DNA from 3 places in the Paenibacillus sp. MT124 genome. Region 1 is predicted to be linked to each of the others. Evidence: predicted binding sites of a transcription regulator. Region 1 holds the regulator's gene; each other region holds the start of a gene.

Region 1 (7,055 bases):
CTGACCAAAGTGGTGCCTTTTCCGTTTAAGGCTGCCGTGTTTAAAGGTCGGGGGCACTACCTGTGTCTGCGAAAGTTTGAGCACAAGATTAACAAACGTGAGTTTGCTACACCGAAAGAAGATTACTTTACAGCGGCTCAGATGATTGTGTGGCTCACCCAGACAGAGACTGGAGATGACGAGGAGCTGAACCTCAGTGCGCGCGGTGGGGACTTCTGGGAAACGGTACAGAGCGAATCGGAATCCTGCCTGGGACGTTCTTGTCCTTGGTTCAGGAAGTGCTTCTACCATCGGGCGAAGCATGAAGCAGGATTGTCTGATATCGTCATTACGAATCATTCCAAATTGTTTACGGATGTAAAAGCAGCTCATCAGCTTCTTCCTGCTTACGATAGTCTCGTAATCGACGAGGCTCATCATCTCGAGGATGTGGCGGGTAAGCACCTGGGTCTTCACATGAAATATTTCACGTTGGTTCATACCCTGACCCGATTGTTTAAGGATAGTCGGAACGGTCAGCTTCCCATGCTGCGAACACAACTTGCGGGGCATGAAAATTCGGTGCAGTGGGGCTCAGTCATTGACCAGATGTTCCCGCTTGCTGTTGAAGTCAAAGAGATGTGGGATCGTTTGAGCGATGCCTTGTTTAACCTGCTGCCTGAGCGGAGTGATGCTTCTCCCGGAGAAACAGGGCAATTTTCCCTTAGACTGAAGCCTTCAATGAAACCGGCAAAGTGGCAGGAGCTGCAGGATTACGAGAACCAGATTTATGTCACACTGGGGGACTTGATCCGCAAGGGAGACAAGCTGCTTCTTGAAGTCAAAGAAGACCAGGACGATTATCAATCGGATAGCTTGATCACGGACATTACAGGTCTGCTTAAGGATTTGGCAACGCTCAAAGAAAACCTACGTTTCTTCATGCGAATGGATGATGCCAAAACGGTATACTGGATGGAGGCAAGCGGCCAGTTCCGCAGCAAATCACTGCAGCTGTATGCCGTTCCTGTCGATGTTAGTGCACAGTTGAAGGACATGTTCTTCGATAAAAAGAAAAGCGTTGTCCTTACTTCGGCTACGCTATCGGTCGATAAGTCATTTCAGTTCATGATTGAACAGCTTGGCTTGCAGGAAGCAGCCGATAATAACCGTTTGCTGACGTCCATGCTGCCATCGCCATTCCGGTATAGGGACCAGGCTTTGCTGGTCATCCCTCGTGATTTCCCAAGCGTAAAAGGCAGTGTGGGGGATGCTCACTTTGTCGACATGCTTGTACGATCTCTGGCCGAAACGGCTATTGCGACAAGGGGCCGTATGATGGTGCTCTTTACTTCATACCGAATGCTGCGCCAGGTGTATGACCCATTAAAAGAAGCGCTGTCGGGTAACGATATTTCGCTGCTCGGTCAAGGCGTTGATAGTGGTAGTCGTTCCAAGTTAACCCGCAGGTTCCAGGATGCGAAAGCAACCGTTCTGCTGGGCACCAGCAGTTTCTGGGAAGGAGTAGATATCCCTGGAGAGGCTTTAACATGTCTGGCCATTGTCAGATTGCCTTTCCAGCCACCGAACCATCCACTCGTCGAGGCGAAGAGTGAACTGCTGCAGGAACAGAAAAAGAATCCGTTTATGAAGCTGTCTGTTCCACAGGCCGTCATTCGTTTCAAGCAGGGATTCGGCAGGCTTGTTCGTACGGCTAAGGATCGGGGTATAGTCATCGTTTACGATACACGGGTCATTGAGTCTTATTACGGAAAGTATTTCCTATATTCATTACCTGGTCCCAAAATGGAACATATGCTGACTGAACAGATGGTTCCACGGATTAGCGAGTGGCTGGAAACGCCGGCTCAGGACGCGTCTGCTTCGAATCAGGAGTGACATCGTTGCGCAATAAGGGCTTCTCGCTGTAAACTTTATTAAAGTGTGAATTATTTTTGAAGCACTTTTAACTTGATATCTTATAAGGCATCTTGCATGATTTCATTCGGAAACGAAAAAGGTTATGCGGGATGCTACATTTTTATTTATCTATTGTGGCCTTGGTAAGGGGGAGTAATGTAATGAAATCAGATAAAATTTCGGAAGCTGTGGTACGCAGATTGCCTGTTTACTTGCGCTATTTGAATGAACTGCATCAACGTGAGGTGGGCACGGTGTCATCACAGGAACTGGGACTACGCCTGGATCTTAATCCTGCCCAGATTCGCAAAGACCTTGCATACTTTGGGGACTTCGGTCGCAAAGGCATTGGATATGACGTATCGTATCTAATCGAGAAAATCCGTCATATATTGAAAATTGATCAGCAAATCAATGTTGCTCTGGTCGGAGCTGGTAACTTGGGACATGCATTGTCCAATTACAACGCCTATCTGAAAGACAACATGAAAATTGTTGCTGTTTTCGATGCATACGGTCCTAAGATCGGCAGTCAGATTAACAGCCTGAAAGTACAGCCCATGAATGAACTAACGGACTCGGTCAAAAAAGATAATATTCGTATTGGTATCATTACCGTTCCGGATACCGAAGCTCAGAACGTAGCCGATCAGCTCGTGGAATCCGGCATTGAAGCGATTCTGAACTTTGCACCAACCATCTTGAAAACACCACCGCACGTCCGTATTCATCATGCTGATTTTACAACGGATCTGCTTAGCCTTGCTTATTATCTGGAGAACGGAAAGGACGACGAGGAAGATGACGACAAATAGATGGGTAATTCATAACGGCAAATTTGCTGTAAATAGTGGTACGGAATGGACCGTGGTTCAAGGATATATGGTCGTTGAAGATGACAAGATTGTGCATATTGGTGAGACACTGCCGGATGGAGATGAGAGCCTGCCGAAGGTTGATGGCAAAGGACTGGTCTTTTTGCCGGGTCTGATCAATACGCATGGTCACGCAGCCATGTCCCTTCTGAGAGGTCACGGGGACGATCTGGCCCTGCAAGTATGGCTTCAGGAGAAAATGTGGCCTATGGAGGCGAAAATGACGTCTGAGGACGTGTATTGGGGCACCTCGCTTTCTGTATTAGAAATGCTGAAAGGCGGAACAACGGCATTCCTGGATATGTATGATCATATGGACCAGGTGGCAAAAGTGGTTGAACAATCCGGGATTCGTGCCGCATTGGCACGTGGTGTCATTGGTCTCTGTTCCGAAGAAGAGCAAATGCGCAAACTGCAAGAATCGGCTGCGTTTGCACGCGAGTGGAACGGACAGGCTGGTGGTCGAATTACGACGATCATCTCACCGCATGCGCCGTATACTTGCCCTCCGGATTACATAGAGAAGCTGGTACAGGTTGCACATGATCTGGATCTGCCGCTGCACACCCATATGTCGGAAACCCTTCGCGAAGTCGAACAGAATGTAACGGATTATGGACTGCGTCCAGTGGCACATCTGGAAAAGCTCGGTTTCTTCTCTCGACCTTCTCTTGTAGCTCACGCCGTACATTTGAATGATGAGGAGATTGAAATTCTGGCACGCCATGATGTAGCGGTCTCTCACAATCCGGGAAGCAACCTGAAGCTTGCTTCGGGTGTTGCGCGTGTTCCGGATCTGCTGAAAGCTGGAGTAACCGTATCTCTCGGAACAGACGGACCAGCAAGCAACAACAACCTGGATATGTTTGAAGAGATGAGACTGGCTGCTTTGATTCATAAGGGAGTATCCGGTGACCCAACAGCGGTTCCAGCGGGAGAAGCGCTGCTACTTGGAACGGGGTATGGTGCCAAGTCCATCTTCCTGAACAATACGGGAGCACTTCAAGTCGGCATGAAGGCTGATTTCATTGCGCTAAATATTGAACAAGCACACTTCTATCCGCACACGGATCTAATCTCTCATACCATTTACTCCGCTTCAGCCAAGGATGTGGAGCATGTATGGGTTGACGGCAAACAGCTGGTGAAACATGGTGAATGTCTTACTATGGATGAAGAGCGCATTCTGCGCGAGTCTCAACTTGCATTTGACGGACTGCTCGCCCGTTAATTTCAGAATAGCAGCAGCGTCATAGGGGAAAGGAAGTTCGGCTTTTGAAAAGAAAAAAGAAATGGATCTGGATCTCGCTGCTCATCCTGGTTTTGATTCTGTTTGGATTACAGCGCTTCTATGTCTATATTACCCAGGACCAGCGCAACGAAGAAGCGCTAGCTATTCAAGCGGCGCAGGAGCAGCTCGGGATAACTTCTTATGAGGATCTCCGAAAATACGTCTGGGGTCAAAAAGAAGGCGAAGATAACATTTACTGGACGATGATGGCCAAAAATAAAAATAATCAGGACATCGCCGTCTGGGTTAAGTTTGATGCAACCAATAAACCGGTCACAGGAAGCAACGCTGTGCACAGTGAATTGCTGCAGAACGGGTTATCGGAAGCACAAGTTCGCAATCGATTCAGCTCTGAAGTACCGGGCGGAGAGATCAAACGAATTATGCCTGGAGTCGTCAATGGCGTCTATGTATGGCAAGTTTATTACAAAGATGATACGCACAACTATTATCGATTCTATCGCTTCAGCAATGGAGAACAGGTTGATTTGGTCTATACGATTCCAAACAGTTAAACAGATATTCAGAGATTTTTCAGGTAAAATCTTCAAAGAACCGGCAGACGGAACCCCGCCTGATCCGGTTTTTTGGCGTATCTCGAAAATTATTCTGGATTTGAATAGTTAAAATTAATAATTTATTCATATTTTCGCCTTCGAAATTGTATATACGATGTGATATACTCAAATATGTATTCAAGGTTACATCAAACAGGAAATAAAACCTGTTGGGCACATCACAGGTCATTCGTACACAATTCATATTATGCCTATAAGCTATAGGGATGGGCCAAAAATTTGGGAGGGGAAACTCACTTGAAGCTAAAAGTATTGCCTATTGCTTTAACTGCCGTCATTTCAGCCGTTGTGTTGTTTGGAGGTTGGTTTGTGTATCGTCAGGTGGCCATGCAGAATCCGATTGAAAAAATGGTAACCCAGTATGAAGGGGTTAATGATGTTCAGTTAACTATTAACCGCAATGATGTACAATTGAAACTTGATTTGCAACCAAATGTAGATTTGGGCAGATTGGTTCAATATATTCAGAAAGAAGGACAGACCCTGATCGGCTCGCGCTCATTGAAACTTGATGTCGTTGATCATTCGAATGAAGCCCTGGAGAACTGGTGGGGCGATGCAATGTTTACCGTCGCTCAGGCGATGGAGAACAAGCAGTACACCGAAATTACACCAACATTATCCAAGATGGCGACCAATGGTATTCAAGTGAATACAGCCATGGATGACAATAACGTATATGTAAGTCTTAGAGACGGAGATGCCAGCAAGTTTATTATTCTGCCGCGTGTACCCGGCCAGATAGGAGTGTGGCCTAATGCCTAAATGGACGAAGGAAGTTGCCATTGGTTTTGTCCCCGTGTTGATTATCTTTCTCGCTTTTATTGGTGTGAATATCTTTCCGATTCTGATCGCAGCAGCGGTTGTGGGCGGATTGCTGCTTATGATGCAGATGCGGGGTGGCATTACCGTTGGAGCGGGTCAGGAACGTAAGCGCAAGAAAAAAGGACCCACCAAGCTGACGTTTGAAGAAATTGGCGGCCAGGATAGTGCCAAGCAGGAGCTGCGGGAAGCTCTTGATTTTCTCATCAAACATGAAGAAATTCAGAAGTTCGGGATTCGCCCATTGAAGGGGATCCTGCTTACAGGCCCTCCAGGAACAGGGAAAACCCTGATGGCCAAAGCGGCTGCACATTATACTGATTCCGTATTCGTTGCCGCTTCAGGCAGTGAGTTCGTAGAAATGTACGTCGGCGTAGGTGCTGGAAGAATTCGTGATTTGTTTCGTGATGCCAGAACACGTGCCGCGAAAGAAAACAAAGAGAACGCCATTATCTTTATCGATGAGATTGATGTTATTGGTGGTAAACGTGAAGGCGGTCAGCAGCGTGAGTATGACCAGACGCTCAATCAGCTGTTAACGGAAATGGACGGAATTTATACATCTGATACACCGCGTATTCTCGTTATTGCAGCAACAAACCGTAAGGAAATGCTGGACAGCGCCTTAACTCGTCCGGGACGTTTTGACCGTCATATCCAGGTGGACCTGCCTGATAAGAAAGGCAGAAAACATATTTTAGAGCTCCATGCGGTGAATAAACCTCTTATGGAAGGTGTAAACCTGGAGAAAACAGCAGAGGAATCCTACGGCTTTTCAGGTGCACAGCTTGAAAGTGTCATGAATGAAGCAGCAATCTACGCCATGAGAGATGGACTGCTCAACATTGAACAGCGCCACTTGTCTCTGGCGATTGATAAAGTCATGATGGGTGAGAAGACAGATCGTGAATCCAGTGTTGAAGAGAAAAAACGGGTAGCCATTCACGAATTGGGACATGCCATCATGGCAGAGCTCGTACGTCCTGGCAGCGTAAGCCAGGTTGCTCTCAGCCCGCGTGGACAGGCACTCGGTTATGTACGTCACAATCCGCAGCAGGAGCAATTCCTATACACCAAGCGTTTTCTGGAAGAACAGATCATGATTGCACTTGGCGGTGCAGCAGCAGAAGAAATGTACTACGGTGGTCGCAGTACCGGTTCACGCAATGACTTTGAACAGGCGACCAATGTTGTACAGACGATGATGGCTTCGGGTCTGACCTCGCTTGGTATTGTAAACATGGATATGGTTACAACAGAAGAGCTCATGCGCGAAAATAAAATGATTCTGCAGGATCTGATGGATCAGACCAAACGTCTGCTCGAAGAACAACGGACAATTTTCGACAATTCATTGGATACGCTGATGAGAGAAGAAGTTTTGTCTGGGGAGCAATTTCGTTGTCAATTTCGTGACAGCGCCCTTTTACCGGCATAATTTATTTATGCCGGTTATTTTTTTTTACTTTTCACTCGTGCTAAGATATTATTATATGTTGGGTCGAAATTTGTAATTTTCGGCGAACAGGGTACAATAGAGAAATAGAGAACCGAAAGGATGGAGCAGAACCATGTTTTTTAAAAAAATAG
Region 2 (7,055 bases), 1.8 Mb from region 1:
AAAAGCCAAAGAAGCCAAACGCGTTACCGTTGTCGGTGCAGGGTATATCGGTATTGAACTGGTTGAAGCATTCCAAATGAATGGTAAGGAAGTCACCTTGATCGATAGTGTGGACCGGATTCTCAATAAATATCTGGACCCCGAGTTTACAGATGCCATTGAGGACACACTGACTGAACGCGGGATCAAGCTTGCACTGGGCCAGACTGTACAGAAATTCACCGGAGAGAATGGCAAGGTAACGAAGGTGATCACATCGAAAGGTGAATTCGAGACAGACCTCGTAATCCTGTGTATTGGTTTCCGTCCGAATACCGAGTTGCTCAAAGGCCAGGTGGATATGCTGCCGAACGGCGCAATTATCGTGGATAAATATATGCAAACAAGCCAAAAAGACGTGTTCGCTGCAGGTGACAGCTGTGCGATTCACTATAATCCAACAGGCAAGGCTTCTTACATTCCACTGGCAACCAATGCCGTAAGAATGGGTACATTGGTAGCTCGTAACCTGGTTCGTCCAACAACGCCTTACATGGGTACACAAGGGACATCAGGAATTAAAATTTACGACCAGAATATTGCAGGTACAGGACTGACCGAAACATCTGCTACAGATGACGGGCTGGTGGTGGAAGCTGTAACGCTTGAAGATGCTTATCGTCCGGAGTTCATGCCAACGGCTGAGAAACTGCTGCTCAAAGTCATTTACGAACAAGCTACACGCCGCATCGTCGGAGCACAAGTGATGTCCAAGGCGGATCTGACGCAATCGATCAATACAATCTCGGTTTGCATTCAGAACAACATGACCGTAGATGAGCTCGCCTTCATCGACTTCTTCTTCCAACCGCATTACAACAAACCATGGAACTTCTTGAACTCTGCCGGTCTTCAGGCTCTGCCTCCAGTAGAAGTAAAAGCACCAGCGATGGTGTAACTAATCAATCCGAGAACTGCCGCAGCAATGCGGCAGTTTTTTTAATTAACTTGATGTAGTTGATTCTGGAAATGAGTGCTATATTAACAACAGGTTAGAGGTCATACGCAATAGATATGAACATGAAGGAGTGGTTCACAACATGCTTACAAATACAGTATCCGAGCTTAAAGTTCTGCTACAATCTGTACCTCGCTCGTTTCTTGCGCTGAATCCAAATGAACTTGTACAGCCACGCATGGAAGGAAAATGGTCCCGTCTTCAGATTCTTGGTCATTTATGTGATTCGGCACTTCATAACGTAAGCAGGTTTGTCCAAATGCAGCATCAGACCGAACCACTGTCTATAACGCCTTATCATCAAGACCAATGGGTAGAGAGCCAACAATATGTCAGTGCACCAATTGAAGAGGTGTTAAATCTCTGGATCAGTCTGAATCAGTCCGTCATTCGTGTTCTATCCAGCATGCCGGAGACAGGGGAATCACCAACGTGCGTCTTACCTGATGGAAGTGTGGTTACGATGGAATGGCTGGCACAAGATTACGTCCAGCATCTGCAGCACCATCTGCAGCAAATTTTTGGTGAACATCATCACCTGGGAACAGAATAAGTAACCAACCAGCTGCACTCAAGCAAGAGAGCACGGAAGCTGGAACAAGGGGACTTTCAGGACTTTGTGATAAAAGTAACAAACTTGCCGAACCCTTCGCGATACAATGAACATATCAACGATGTACACTGATTTCGTTCATGAATAGTGAAGGAGAGGATGGCATGGCGGCAAAAACACCTCTTGAGGTTGCACAATATACGGTGAACACAGGGATGAAGAAAGGACAGAACCAGGTGTCCTTTGTGCTCGTTCTCAGTTTCCTGGCAGGGGCATTTATTGCGCTTGGCTTCCTGCTGGATATTCGCGTGATTGCCTCCGCCCCGGCGGAATGGGGCAGCTTGGTTAACCTGATCGGTGCAGCGGTATTCCCTGTAGGCTTGATCATGGTATTGATTGGCGGGGGAGAGCTGCTGACAGGTAACATGATGGCAGTACCGCTTGCTACGCTAGCCCGTAAACTGTCCGTAGGCAGCATGCTGAAGAATCTTACTCTGGTCACGATCGGAAACTTTTTGGGTGCACTGTTCGTGGCATATGCGTTCGGGCATGTGCTTGGTCTCACAGGAGAAGGAGTGTATCTGACCAAGGTTGTGGATATGGCGGGACACAAGCTGCATGACGGCTTTCTACAGGCGTTTATATCCGGAATCGGGTGTAACTGGCTGGTAGCCCTGGCGGTGTGGCTATCTTACGCGTCGGATACAATGAGTGGCAAAGTGCTCGGCATTTGGTTTCCGACCATGGCCTTTGTTGCTATTGGATTCCAGCACGTGGTTGCCAATATGTTTCTTATTCCGGCTGCCATCTTCGAAGGGCATTACTCATGGGGGCAGTACATTATGAACTTTATCCCGGTATGGCTCGGTAATCTGACGGGAGGCGCATTGTTCGTTGCTGCTGCCTACTGGATGGTGTACCTGCGTAAGGCGGACCCCGAGGTCAAAGCGGTTGTTCAGCCGGTAGAGCCGGAAGCCAGACCGATGTGGAGCAAACAGGCGTAATCGCCCGCACAATTTCAACTGAATATATTAAAGCGATCCCTTACTGCCATGAGGTCACGGTGTATGTTATACCGTAAGCCGGCGAAGATGGGATCGCTTTTTTACTACAGACAAAATAAATTCGCCATGACAAGGTTCGGGGGAACGAAACCTGTTCATGGCGAATTTCGGGAGTGGTCCATGATATGGCATGAGGAGGAAGTGGGGAAACACTAACCTAATGCCTTGTTTTTAATTTACCCCTGATTTTCGAGGATGAATCATGGAGCCAAAACTTTTTTTAGATTTAAAGGCATCAAGCCTGAGCGCACAAAACATGACTGTTCTCTTTACGTCATTACCTCCAAAATTATATGATGTAAGGATAGTTTTAAATGGGGAGGACTTGTACATATGATCGATCAGGAGAATGGCGTGTTTCCGGCGGTTTGCCCGCTTGACTGCCCGGATACTTGCGGCCTGCTGCTTCATAAAGAGAACGGTAAAATCGTGAAGGTGGCGGGCAACCCTGACCATCCGATTACGAAAGGCGCCATCTGCAATAAAGTCAGAAACATGGCAGAGCGGGTATATCACCCCGAGCGGCTGCAATATCCGATGAGACGTGTCGGCGCGAAAGGCGAAGGCAAGTTCGAACGTATAAGCTGGGATGAAGCTATCCATGAGATTACGGGGAAATTCAAATCGATATCCGCGAAGTACGGCTCGGAGAGTATCCTGCCATACAGTTTCTACGGCAATATGGGGATCCTTGGGGTAGATGGCATGGATCGTCGTTTCTTCAATGCGCTTGGTGCAAGTATGCTGGAGCAAACGATCTGCAATGCGGCCGGGAATACCGGATGGAAATATACGATGGGCGCCAATCGGGGAACGCTGCCCGAAGATACGGAGCATTCGGACCTTATTTTGGTCTGGGGAGGCAACATTGTAAGTACAAACATGCACCAGGTTGTCCTGGCTGAGAAAGCCCGCAAAAAAGGGGCCCAAATCGTGGTTATCGATGTACACCGGAATCGTACAGCTCAATGGGGAGACTGGTTTATTCCGCTATACCCGGGGACAGACAGCGCACTCGCACTGGGACTGATGAATGTACTGTTTGACCGGGGCCTGACGGACGAAGCCTTTATGGAAAAGTATACTGTGGGTCATGAGGCACTGCGCGATCATGTCCGCGACTACACCCCTGAACGGGTTGCGCGCATCACGGGTGTACCGGAAGCAGATATCGTGAAGCTGGCTGAGCTGTACGGAAACGCACAGGCGGCACATATTCACATCGGCAACGGTCTTCAGCACCATGACAACGGAGGAATGAATGTACGCAGCATTGCCTGTCTGCCTGCCATCACGGGACAATGGCTGAACCGAGGCGGCGGAGCCGTACGCACCAACAGTTATGCGAGCACCAATAGCGACGCACTGGAGCGTCCAGAGCTTCGGAGCAATTCGGAAGCACGGGTTGTAAACATGAACCGGATTGGCGAAGCATTGCTGGAAGCGCAGCAGCCGATCCGGGCATTAATGGTCTACTGCAGCAATCCACTGGTGGTGGCACCGGATACCGAGCGGGTGGAGCGAGGTTTTGCACGGGATGATTTGTTTACCGTGGTGCATGATCTGTTCATGACGGACACGGCCAAGTATGCAGACATTGTGCTGCCGGCCAAGTCTTCGTTTGAAGCGACAGATCTGTATACGTCCTATTGGCATCAGTATGTTCATCTGCAAGAACCGGTCATTGCCCCAATTGGCGAGAGCAAGAGCAATGTGGAACTGTTTTCGCTGCTGGGACAGGCGATGGGATATGACCCTGAGATCTTCGGTGAGACGCCGGAACAGATGATTGCGGACGCCCTGGCGGATACAGGCAATCCTTATATGAACGGAGTGACGCTGGAGGCCCTTCAGGAGCATCGTTTTGTGAAACTGGACATGTCGTCGCATGATTCATTCCTGGAACAGCTGCCTACACCATCCGGGAAGATCGAGCTGTATTCGGAAACGATGGCAGAGAGGGGACTTCCGCCGCTGCCTACATATCGTGCTCTAGTTGAAGGGTATGACGGGGAACATCCGGCCGGACCTGATGATGTGCATCCACTTATGTTCCTGTCGCCACCGAATCACAATTTCCTCAATTCAACCTTTGCCAATACGGAGAAGCATCAACGTATGGAGAAAATGCCCATGCTGCAGATTCATCCGGAGGATGCGGCTCTCAGAAACATTGAAGATGGCGATGCGGTGGTCGTGTGGAATGACCGGGGACGGATCGAACTTACTGCCAAGGTGAGTGAATCCATGCTGCCAGGTACGGTGATTAGCCAAGGCTTGTGGTGGGATGGAAGTGGACGGAAACAGCGGGTGAATTCACTGACATCAAATCGGCTGTCGGACATGGGCAACGGGGCAACGTTCTTCTCGGCCACTGTCGAAGTGAAGCGTCAATGAGTGTACTTGCAGATTGAGGCTTTTCAGGTAAGATGAACAAGGGATAAACCTTGAAGCAAGAATAAAAAGGCAATGTTTAATATACAAATGGCCTCCGCTCAGGTAGTTTAAGCCTCCGTGAGTGGAGGTTTGTTTTGTTCGTATATGGTAGTAAGGAGAACGAAGATGATGAGATGGCTGGATACATATCCAAAAGAAGTCAAAGTATTTTTGCTGGCAAGTTTGGTTAACGCGACAGGCAGTGCCCTGATGTGGCCGCTAACCACGATGTACGTATTTGATGAACTCGGGCGGACGATGGCTAACGCGGGATTCGTCATTCTGATCCAGTCGCTCGGCGGCATCTTCGGTCAGCTGCTCGGCGGTGCATTATATCACAGGGTCGGCGTGAAGAAGCTGATCATTGGATCGCTTGCCCTAAATGCACTTGGCCTGTTTGCCCTGCCCTGGATTAGTGCGTACTGGGTTGTATTTATATGTGCCATGGGCTGGATCGGCTTGTTCAGTTCCTTGTCACTGCCTGCGATTCAGGCTTTTATTGGCTTTCGGTTTGCGGAGCGGCGGGGAGAGCTGTTCAATATTATTTATGTGGCGAACAATATCGGTGTAGCGATTGGGACGGCACTCAGCGGTTTCTTGGCCGACTTTTCCTATCACCTCAGCTTTGTACTGAATGGCGTGACCTCTGCCGGGTTTGCAGTCTTCTTTTGGTACTATCTGTCGCGTGTGGATACCAATCAGGGAGAAGTGCATCTGACGAAACGGAAAACGGTCCAGAATGGTCCCGGGATCTGGGCGCTGCTTGGCAACACCAGGTTATACCTGTTTATGAGCCTGGGGGTATTGTTCATCCTGTTTGGCAATTCCATCTGGAACACAGGTGTATCGCCGTACATTATCTCCGAAGGGATGGAGAAACGAATGTACGGACTGCTCTGGACACTGAACGGGGTTCTGATCTTCGTGGGCCAACCGTTTACGAGCTGGGTTAAACGCACCATGGCCCGTACCTCCACTGCGCAGATGGCAGCAAGTGCGATTTTCTATGGATTGGCTTATATCGTCATGATCACGATGTACAGCTATCCGGGCATGGTGTTTGCGATGGTGCTGGCCACCTTTGGAGAAATGCTGATCTCACCTGCAACCCCTGCCTTCATTTCCGACCATGCGGGCAGAGCTGCACCATTTTATATTGGAGTCTCCGGCGGTATCGGATCGATCGGTCGTGTCATTGGCCCTTATGTGATGGGTGTGATGTACGATAAACAGGGCTTGATCTCCGTAGCCTGGCTGGCAACGGCGATGGCAGGGGTGGCCCTGCTCGGTTTTGCACTTCATGCCGTCCTGAATCGCCACCGTGAGGTAAAGGAGTATGGGTTGGATACCTAGAGTCTTCTAGGCGGGATATCATTGGAGCAGACATGTTGGACGAGTAGAAGATCCATCCAGCATGTCTGTATGTTTCACAAAACTATGGTTGACAAAATAATGTTTTTATGCTATAATTTACATATTAAATGTTTCCGTATATACTAAGGTTCTCCTGGCCAGGGGGGACCTTATTTTGTTATGCGGGAGGATAAATATGAAGCCAAATGAATCCAGCATTACGTCTTTGATCTCGGCCTTTGGCCGCGCCTATCACAGTCAGTATGACACACCTTTGATTTTCGATGACCACATAGCCAAGGCTCTGATTTCTCCACAGGAGTTTGAACTGATTCGGGAGCAAATGGTGCAGGGCATTCATTTTTTTAATCCAGAAATGGCAGATATGGTGAAGGAGGACCCCGATAAAATATTGAGGTGGATCACACAAGTTCAGCTGTCGCCTATTGCCCTGGCGAGGGCAGCCTACTGCGAGCAGGTGCTGCTCCATGAAGTTAAACTGGGTGCCAGACAATATGTCATTCTGGGAGCCGGAATGGATACCTTTGCGTTAAGAACCCCGGAACTAAGCGACAGGCTGAATATCTTTGAAGTTGACCATCCGGCTACGCAGCAGTTTAAGAGTGATAGGCTGAGTTTGGCCAACCTGTCG
Region 3 (7,055 bases), 180 kb from region 1:
TTGACCGAAATAACCGTCCATCATGGCAACCAGATTGGATTTGCGCGTATCGGACTCTTTACCGAGCGCTTTAGGCACAATCGAGAATGTGTTGGAGATACCGTCCAGGCTGTGTTCGTAAGGCAATTTGGCTACAGAACCCAGGGATGCCAGAGCTCCTTTTTTGTCACGTCCATGCATCGGGTTGGCACCTGGAGCAAACGGTTCGCCTGCTTTTCGTCCATCCGGTGTTGTACCGGTTTTTTTGCCGTACACCACATTGGATGTAATGGTCAATACAGATTGGGTTGGAATGGCATTGCGGTACGCTTTATGTTTGCGGATCATGCCCATGAAGCTCTCTACCAGTTCAACCGCAATGCTGTCGACACTGTCTTCATTGTTACCGTAACAAGGGAAGTCTCCTTCAATTTCAAAATCAACGGCGATTCCTTGCTCGTTACGAATCGGTTTAACTTTTGCATATTTAATTGCACTCAAGGAGTCGGCTGCAACGGACAGGCCGGCAATACCACAGGCCATGGTGCGTACGATATCGCGGTCATGCAGAGCCATCTCGATCCGTTCATAACTGTATTTGTCATGCATGTAATGAATCACGTTAAGGGTATTCATGTACAGTTTAGCCAGCCATTCCATCATCGGTTTGAACCGTTTCATGACCTCATTGTAATCCAGCACTTCGCTTGTAATGGCCGGATATTCCGGTCCGACCTGTGCTCCGGATTTCTCGTCACGTCCACCATTAATCGCATACAGCAGTGCTTTCGCCAGGTTGGCACGAGCGCCGAAGAACTGCATTTGTTTACCGATCTTCATCGCCGATACGCAGCACGCAATACCATAATCATCTCCGTAGATTGGACGCATCAGATCATCATTCTCATACTGGATGGAGCTGGTTTCAATGGATACTTTGCTGCAATACTCTTTGAACGCCTCCGGAAGTTTGGTAGACCAGAGTACGGTCAGGTTAGGTTCCGGTGCGGGTCCCAGATTGTGCAGCGTGTGCAGGAAACGGAAGCTGTTTTTCGTTACGCGTGTTTCCCCGTTCACGGACATCCCGCCGATGGACTCGGTTACCCATGTCGGGTCACCGCTGAAGAGCTCGTTGTAGTCCGGTGTACGCAGGAATTTGACGATCCGCAACTTCATGACGAAATGGTCAACCAGTTCCTGAGCCTGCTCCTCGGTGAGATGACCTTCCTGCAGGTCACGTTCAATGTAAATGTCAAGGAATGAAGATACACGTCCAAGGGACATGGCCGCACCATTTTGCTCTTTGATGGCAGCCAGGTAACCGAAGTACAGCCATTGGAATGCTTCTTTCGCTGTGGTAGCCGGCAGGGAGATATCAAAGCCGTGCATTTCGCCCAGCTGCTTCAATTCCTGCAGAGCCCGGATTTGTTCGGATAATTCTTCACGCAGACGGATGACATCTTCATCAATGACATCCACTTCAAGAGCGTTCAATTCTCCTTTTTTGGCACGGATCAGGAAGTCCACCCCGTACAGAGCAACCCGGCGGTAATCGCCGATGATCCGGCCACGGCCATAAGCATCAGGCAGACCGGTAATGATACCTGCTTTGCGTGCTGCACGCATCTCGGATGTATACGCATCGAATACACCCTGATTATGTGTTTTGCGAATATTAGTAAATATATCAATGACTTCTTGAGGCATTTCGAAGCCGTAAGCCTGACATGCATCAATCATCATGCGAATTCCGCCTGTTGGCTGAATGGAGCGTTTGAATGGAGCATCAGTTTGCACACCGACGATCTGCTCTTTGGATTGATCCAGATACCCGGGTTCGTGAGACACGATCGTTGCCGGAGTATTTACGTCCACATCCAGTACGCCGCCGTTGTCCCGTTCCTTTTTAGTCAGATCGGATACGATGTCCCACAGGTCTTTCGTATTCTGTGTTGCCCCTGCGAGGAATGACTCATCCCCATAATACGGAGACAGGTTATGTGCCAAGAAATCATTCACATCCACGGATTTGGTCCATGTGCCTTTGGTAAAGTTTCTCCAGCCTGTTTGTTGTTTTACGTCTTTTTCGATCACCGACATAGTAATCCCTCCACAAATTTGGATTTCCGGACACATGACAGGGTGCAGCAAAATCGTCTCATCTGTGCCCAGAGCCGCGATTAATGTGAACTTTTTCACATATCAGCCGGAACACGTTCTCTCTACATGGGAACCGGAACCGCGGGATGGATGTTTTTCTTACATTTTCAGTATACGTCTTGCGGGTTTCACCATCTGTGATTTTTATCACAAAGTTAGTGAACTTCCTCACTTCACCATCGCAGGATCATGATGAACCCAATAATTATTCACACTTAGCCACTGCGCGGGCCAGAACAACTTCCGATCGCTGTTATCACTGGATTTTTTTCATTTCTTATTCTAATTGGAAAAATCCATTGATAAAGGCGAGCGCTTCGCTTCTTCAGTTTTTTCTGTCCTCTCCGTTAATGTGTGAATACCAAACCGTTCAACGGATCCCCAAAGGATTCCGTCATCGACAAAAGGACGGCAATGTGGGCTCCCCTTTCGGGGAACCCTGAACCTATTGCCTAAACCTTAAACTCATTTTTGCTTGTTAACGATACTGTTTATTCAAACCGTCCGTAGAAGGCATTGCGGTAAACGTCTGCCAGTTCAGTCACCAGCGGCAGTTTTGGATTGGCGGTTGTACATTGGTCTTCGAAAGCACGATCGGCCAGGTAATCCACGTGAGCTTCAAAGTCCTTGGCATCAAATCCGATTTCCTGGAACGATTCCTCAATACCGAGTGTTTTGTTCAGTTTGCGAATTGCATTGATGAGGCTGTTCACCCCTTCTTCTGTAGTACGTGCAGGCAATCCCAGAATTCGGGCAATTTCAGCATACCGCTCATCTGCTACGAAGTGCGAATATTTCGGGAATGATGCAAATTTGGTCGGTTTTTTCGCGTTATAACGAATGACGTGCGGCATCAGGATTGCATTGGTACGTCCATGTGCGGTGTGATACTGTCCGCCCCATTTGTGCGCCAAGCTGTGGTTAATGCCCAGGAACGCGTTAGCAAAAGCCATACCGGCAATCGTCGAAGCATTATGCATTTTCTCACGTGCCAGTTTGTCACCTTGCAGCGCCGATTGCTCCAGGTATTGGAATACCAGCTGGATCGCTTTGATCGCCAGACCATCGGTGTAATCATTGGCCATAACCGATACATACGCTTCGATGGCATGTGTCAGTACGTCCATACCCGTATCTGCAACCGCTGTTTTTGGCAGTGAATAGACGAATTCAGGGTCTACGATGGCTACATCTGGAGTCAGCTCATAGTCTGCCAGTGGATATTTGGTGTTGCCCAGATTTTTATCTGTGATTACGGCAAACGATGTTACTTCCGATCCTGTACCCGATGTTGTCGGTATCGCTACGAATTTTGCTTTTGATCCAAGGCGCGGATATTTGTAGATCCGTTTACGGATATCCATGAATTTTTGCTTCAGATCATTGAAGTCCGTGTCCGGATATTCGTAGAACAACCACATGGCTTTGGCAGCGTCCATTGGTGATCCACCACCAAGAGCGATAATGCAGTCAGGCTGGAAGCGGCGCATCATTTCTGTACCACGGTCTACCGTTGTTGTTGATGGATCGGGCTCAACATCCGAGAATACTTCGATTGCTACCGGCATTTGGCGTTGACGCAGATAATGCTCCACTTTTTCCACATAGCCCAGTTTGACCATCATGGCATCCGTAACGATGGCTACGCGAGTAATATCAGGCATTTTGGCCAGATACTGCGTTGCTCCTTTTTCGAAGTACACTTTGTTTGGCACTTTGAACCATTGCATATTCACGGTACGGCGAGCCACCCTTTTCACGTTAATTAAGTTGACGGCAGTGACATTCGATGAGGTCGAGTTACGGCCATATGAACCGCATCCCAGAGTCAATGACGGCATGTTCGTGTTGTAGATGTCCCCAATGGCGCCGTGTGTCGATGGCGAATTCACGATAATCCGTCCCGTTTGCAGACGATCCGCAAATTTGCTTATGACTTCTTCATTATTCGAGTGAATAACGGAGGAGTGACCCATGCCGCCAAAGGCAACCACTTCCGCAGCACGCTCAATCCCTTCAGCTGCCGTTTTTACTTTGTAACAAGCCAGTACCGGACTTAATTTCTCTGCAGACAGCGGGAACTTGGTGCCGACGCCCTCAATCTCTGCTACAAGAATTTTGGTACCAGCCGGAACCTCAATTCCACACATTTGCGCAATGGTTACTGCCGATTGACCGACAATCGCCGGGTTAACCGCACATTTCTCCGCATTAATGGCACCTGCTGTCAATTTCGCAGCTTCATCCTTGTTGACGAAATAACACCCGTTCGCAATCATTTTCTTTTTCACCTGATCGAAGATCGGTTCTTCGATGATGACCGCTTGCTCGGAGGCGCAGATCATACCGTTGTCGAATGACTTGGACAAGATCAGATCCGTTACAGCCTGATTGATATCTGCCGTTTTCTCGATAAAGCAAGGTACGTTCCCTGGTCCAACGCCCAGTGCCGGTTTACCACAGCTGTACGCTGCGCGTACCATGCCTGATCCACCCGTTGCCAGAATGAGCGCCACATCGTTATGATTCATCAGTGCATTCGTGCGGTCCATGGAAGGATCATCAATCCACTGGATACAGTCGGCCGGAGCACCATGCTTCACCGCAGCTTCGAGCAGAATTTTGGCGGCTTCGCGGCTGCAGTTCTGAGCGGAAGGGTGGAATCCAAAGATGATCGGATTACGTGTTTTGATGGAAATCAACGCTTTGAACATCGTCGTGGATGTCGGATTAGTCACCGGTGTAATACCCATGATAATGCCTACAGGCTCCGCTATTTTCTGGAAGCTCTCATACTCGTTATCTTCAATCACGCCTACGGTTTTGTCATATTTGATGCTGTGATACACATATTCTGTTGCAAAGATATTTTTGGTGATTTTATCTTCATACACTCCGCGGCCGGTTTCTTCCACTGCCATTTTGGCAAGCATCATGTGTTTGTCCAGACCTGCCAGTGCCATGGCTTGCACGATGCGGTCAATCTGTTTTTGATCCATGGACATGAATGCTGCGTGTGCTTTATTCGCTTTGTCAATTAACGTTTGAATATACTGACCTGCTGTCGGTTCTTTTACTGGGGCGACTTCGTTCTTTACAGCCATCTCCCTCATCCTCCTAAAGGTTCGTATTGTTTTTTTGGTTTGTCTCTCTTCTTTACGTACACATCGTAACATGTCGAAAAGGTTAATTATGTGATTTTTTTCACAAAGTATAACAAATTTAATTTAAGTTTTTTGGAGTTCCTTCTGAAGGTCATTTTCACTTCCTATTTAAAATATATAGCTGTCAAATGCAGCCTTCCCTCTCCAAAGTGAATTTAATCACAATGTTTGAAATTTCGCCATTTTTGCCCCCTTTCCATGCCCCTCAAACGGTAAGATTAGGTATATACTGAACTTAAAAATTGAACCACCGCAATTTGTACCGTCCTCCCCTGCGGAATTGACCCTAATCAGGACGGTAACGGTTGCGGCGAACCACGGAGCGCGGACTGCAGCATGAATGTAATCCCCCTCCGGTGGATACAAAGGGGAGATAGACTTATGAGAGAACAACTGAGTGTCATGGAAAAACGCGGCAATACCAACTGTTTCTCGGAAGTGAATTTCAATCATCTGCTCGTAACCATGAAAGACCGTACCTATCCTGAAGGGACCCACCTGTATTGGGAAGGTGATGTGTCCGACAAACTTTATTATATGAAAAGGGGCCGTGCCCAGATCACCAAATCCACGGATGAAGGCAAAGAGCTTATCATGTACATGTACCAGTCCGGTGATATGATTGGTCAGGCAGATCCGTTCTTCGGTTCCAAGCATACCTTCTCGGCGGAAGTGCTGGAAGACAGTGAAATCGGTGTACTGGAGCACAAAGACCTGGAAATGCTGATCTGTCAGCACTGTGACTTCGCCATTGATTTTATGAAATGGATGGGCATTCATCACCGCTTAACCCAAACCAAATTTCGTGACCTCATGTTATACGGCAAACCTGGTGCGCTCTGTTCCACCTTGATCCGATTGTCCAATTCTTATGGCGAGCCCCACGGCGATCACGTGATTATTCATAAAAAAATTACCCACACGGATCTGTCCAACATGATTGGAGCTACCCGCGAAAGTGTGAACCGCATGCTTAGCGATTTGCGCAAAAAAGATGCCATTGAATATGATAACGGCATGATTGTTATCAAGGACCTGAAGATGCTCCAAGGCATCTGTCATTGTGAATTATGTCCCAATGAGATCTGCCGCATCTAAGCATTAAGCACTTGAAGTCATCACCTTCCGGTAATGAGCTTAATCTATAAGTGACATGAAAAAAGCCCGTCCTCCTAAAGAGGTGCGGGCTTTATGTTTATGTTTAAGATGCCGTTAACTGTAATTTAACCGCATCCCGTGGATTCAACTTCATATCCAAACCGTTTTCCATCAGTTCCTTGTCATTCACCATGATCACCCAACGCTGATTCATGCGTGGAACAACATTTTCAACCGAAACGACGTATTTGTTATTTTCCGACATTCTGACGATGCCGCTGGACTTAAGTACATCGCGAACCGTGCACTCCTTGATATAGACACCCGCATATTGACGATTAAGGTCTGGCATAATATTGCCGCCGCTGATCTTGAGCAGGGTTGTCTGATATGCAACACCTTCTCCTGTACTGTCGGCGGCTTTTACGTAAATGATCACTTCATCCTTGGCATGAAGCTCCATGCCCCAATTTTCCGGATCAATATCCTTGCCGTTTAGCTTAACTGCCCAGCTTAGCGAGGAATCAAGTGAAACTTCCCCTACGGATTGAATCCGCTTGCCGTCGGCCGTAAAATCAACCAGACCACTGTTCAATAGCGCCTTCTTAAGCGTGAGTCCTTCACTAAAATCCCTCTTGATCGACTTCGTTGCAT

The links. The regulator Rex, encoded in region 1, represses fermentation and respiration genes when NADH is low (regulators of the CRP and FNR family bind a similar motif). The targets are predictions, from matches to a motif close to TTGTGAAATATTTCACAA.
Region 2: the regulator Rex is predicted to act here: its motif matches at 1,615-1,632, upstream of AC3RCI_RS27180 (formate/nitrite transporter family protein).
Region 3: the regulator Rex is predicted to act here: its motif matches at 5,332-5,349, upstream of adhE (bifunctional acetaldehyde-CoA/alcohol dehydrogenase).

The regions. Positions count from the first base shown of each region.
Region 1 is NZ_CM179500.1:4,178,334-4,185,388, reverse strand. It holds gene dinG (ATP-dependent DNA helicase DinG) at 1-1,878, shown strand, start outside; gene AC3RCI_RS18790 (redox-sensing transcriptional repressor Rex) at 2,061-2,714, shown strand; gene AC3RCI_RS18785 (amidohydrolase) at 2,701-4,005, shown strand; gene AC3RCI_RS18780 (hypothetical protein) at 4,050-4,580, shown strand; gene AC3RCI_RS18775 (hypothetical protein) at 4,881-5,408, shown strand; gene AC3RCI_RS18770 (AAA family ATPase) at 5,401-6,903, shown strand; gene AC3RCI_RS18765 (3-hydroxyacyl-CoA dehydrogenase family protein) at 7,037-7,055, shown strand, end outside.
Region 2 is NZ_CM179500.1:5,998,003-6,005,057, reverse strand. It holds gene AC3RCI_RS27190 (FAD-dependent oxidoreductase) at 1-937, shown strand, start outside; gene AC3RCI_RS27185 (DinB family protein) at 1,080-1,550, shown strand; gene AC3RCI_RS27180 (formate/nitrite transporter family protein) at 1,715-2,554, shown strand; gene AC3RCI_RS27175 (hypothetical protein) at 2,618-2,770, shown strand; gene AC3RCI_RS27170 (molybdopterin-containing oxidoreductase family protein) at 2,948-5,011, shown strand; gene AC3RCI_RS27165 (MFS transporter) at 5,180-6,403, shown strand; partial or broken gene AC3RCI_RS27160 (class I SAM-dependent methyltransferase) at 6,600-7,055, shown strand, end outside.
Region 3 is NZ_CM179500.1:4,360,062-4,367,116, forward strand. It holds gene pflB (formate C-acetyltransferase) at 1-2,079, opposite strand, end outside; gene adhE (bifunctional acetaldehyde-CoA/alcohol dehydrogenase) at 2,631-5,243, opposite strand; gene AC3RCI_RS19720 (Crp/Fnr family transcriptional regulator) at 5,685-6,401, shown strand; gene AC3RCI_RS19725 (hypothetical protein) at 6,505-7,055, opposite strand, start outside.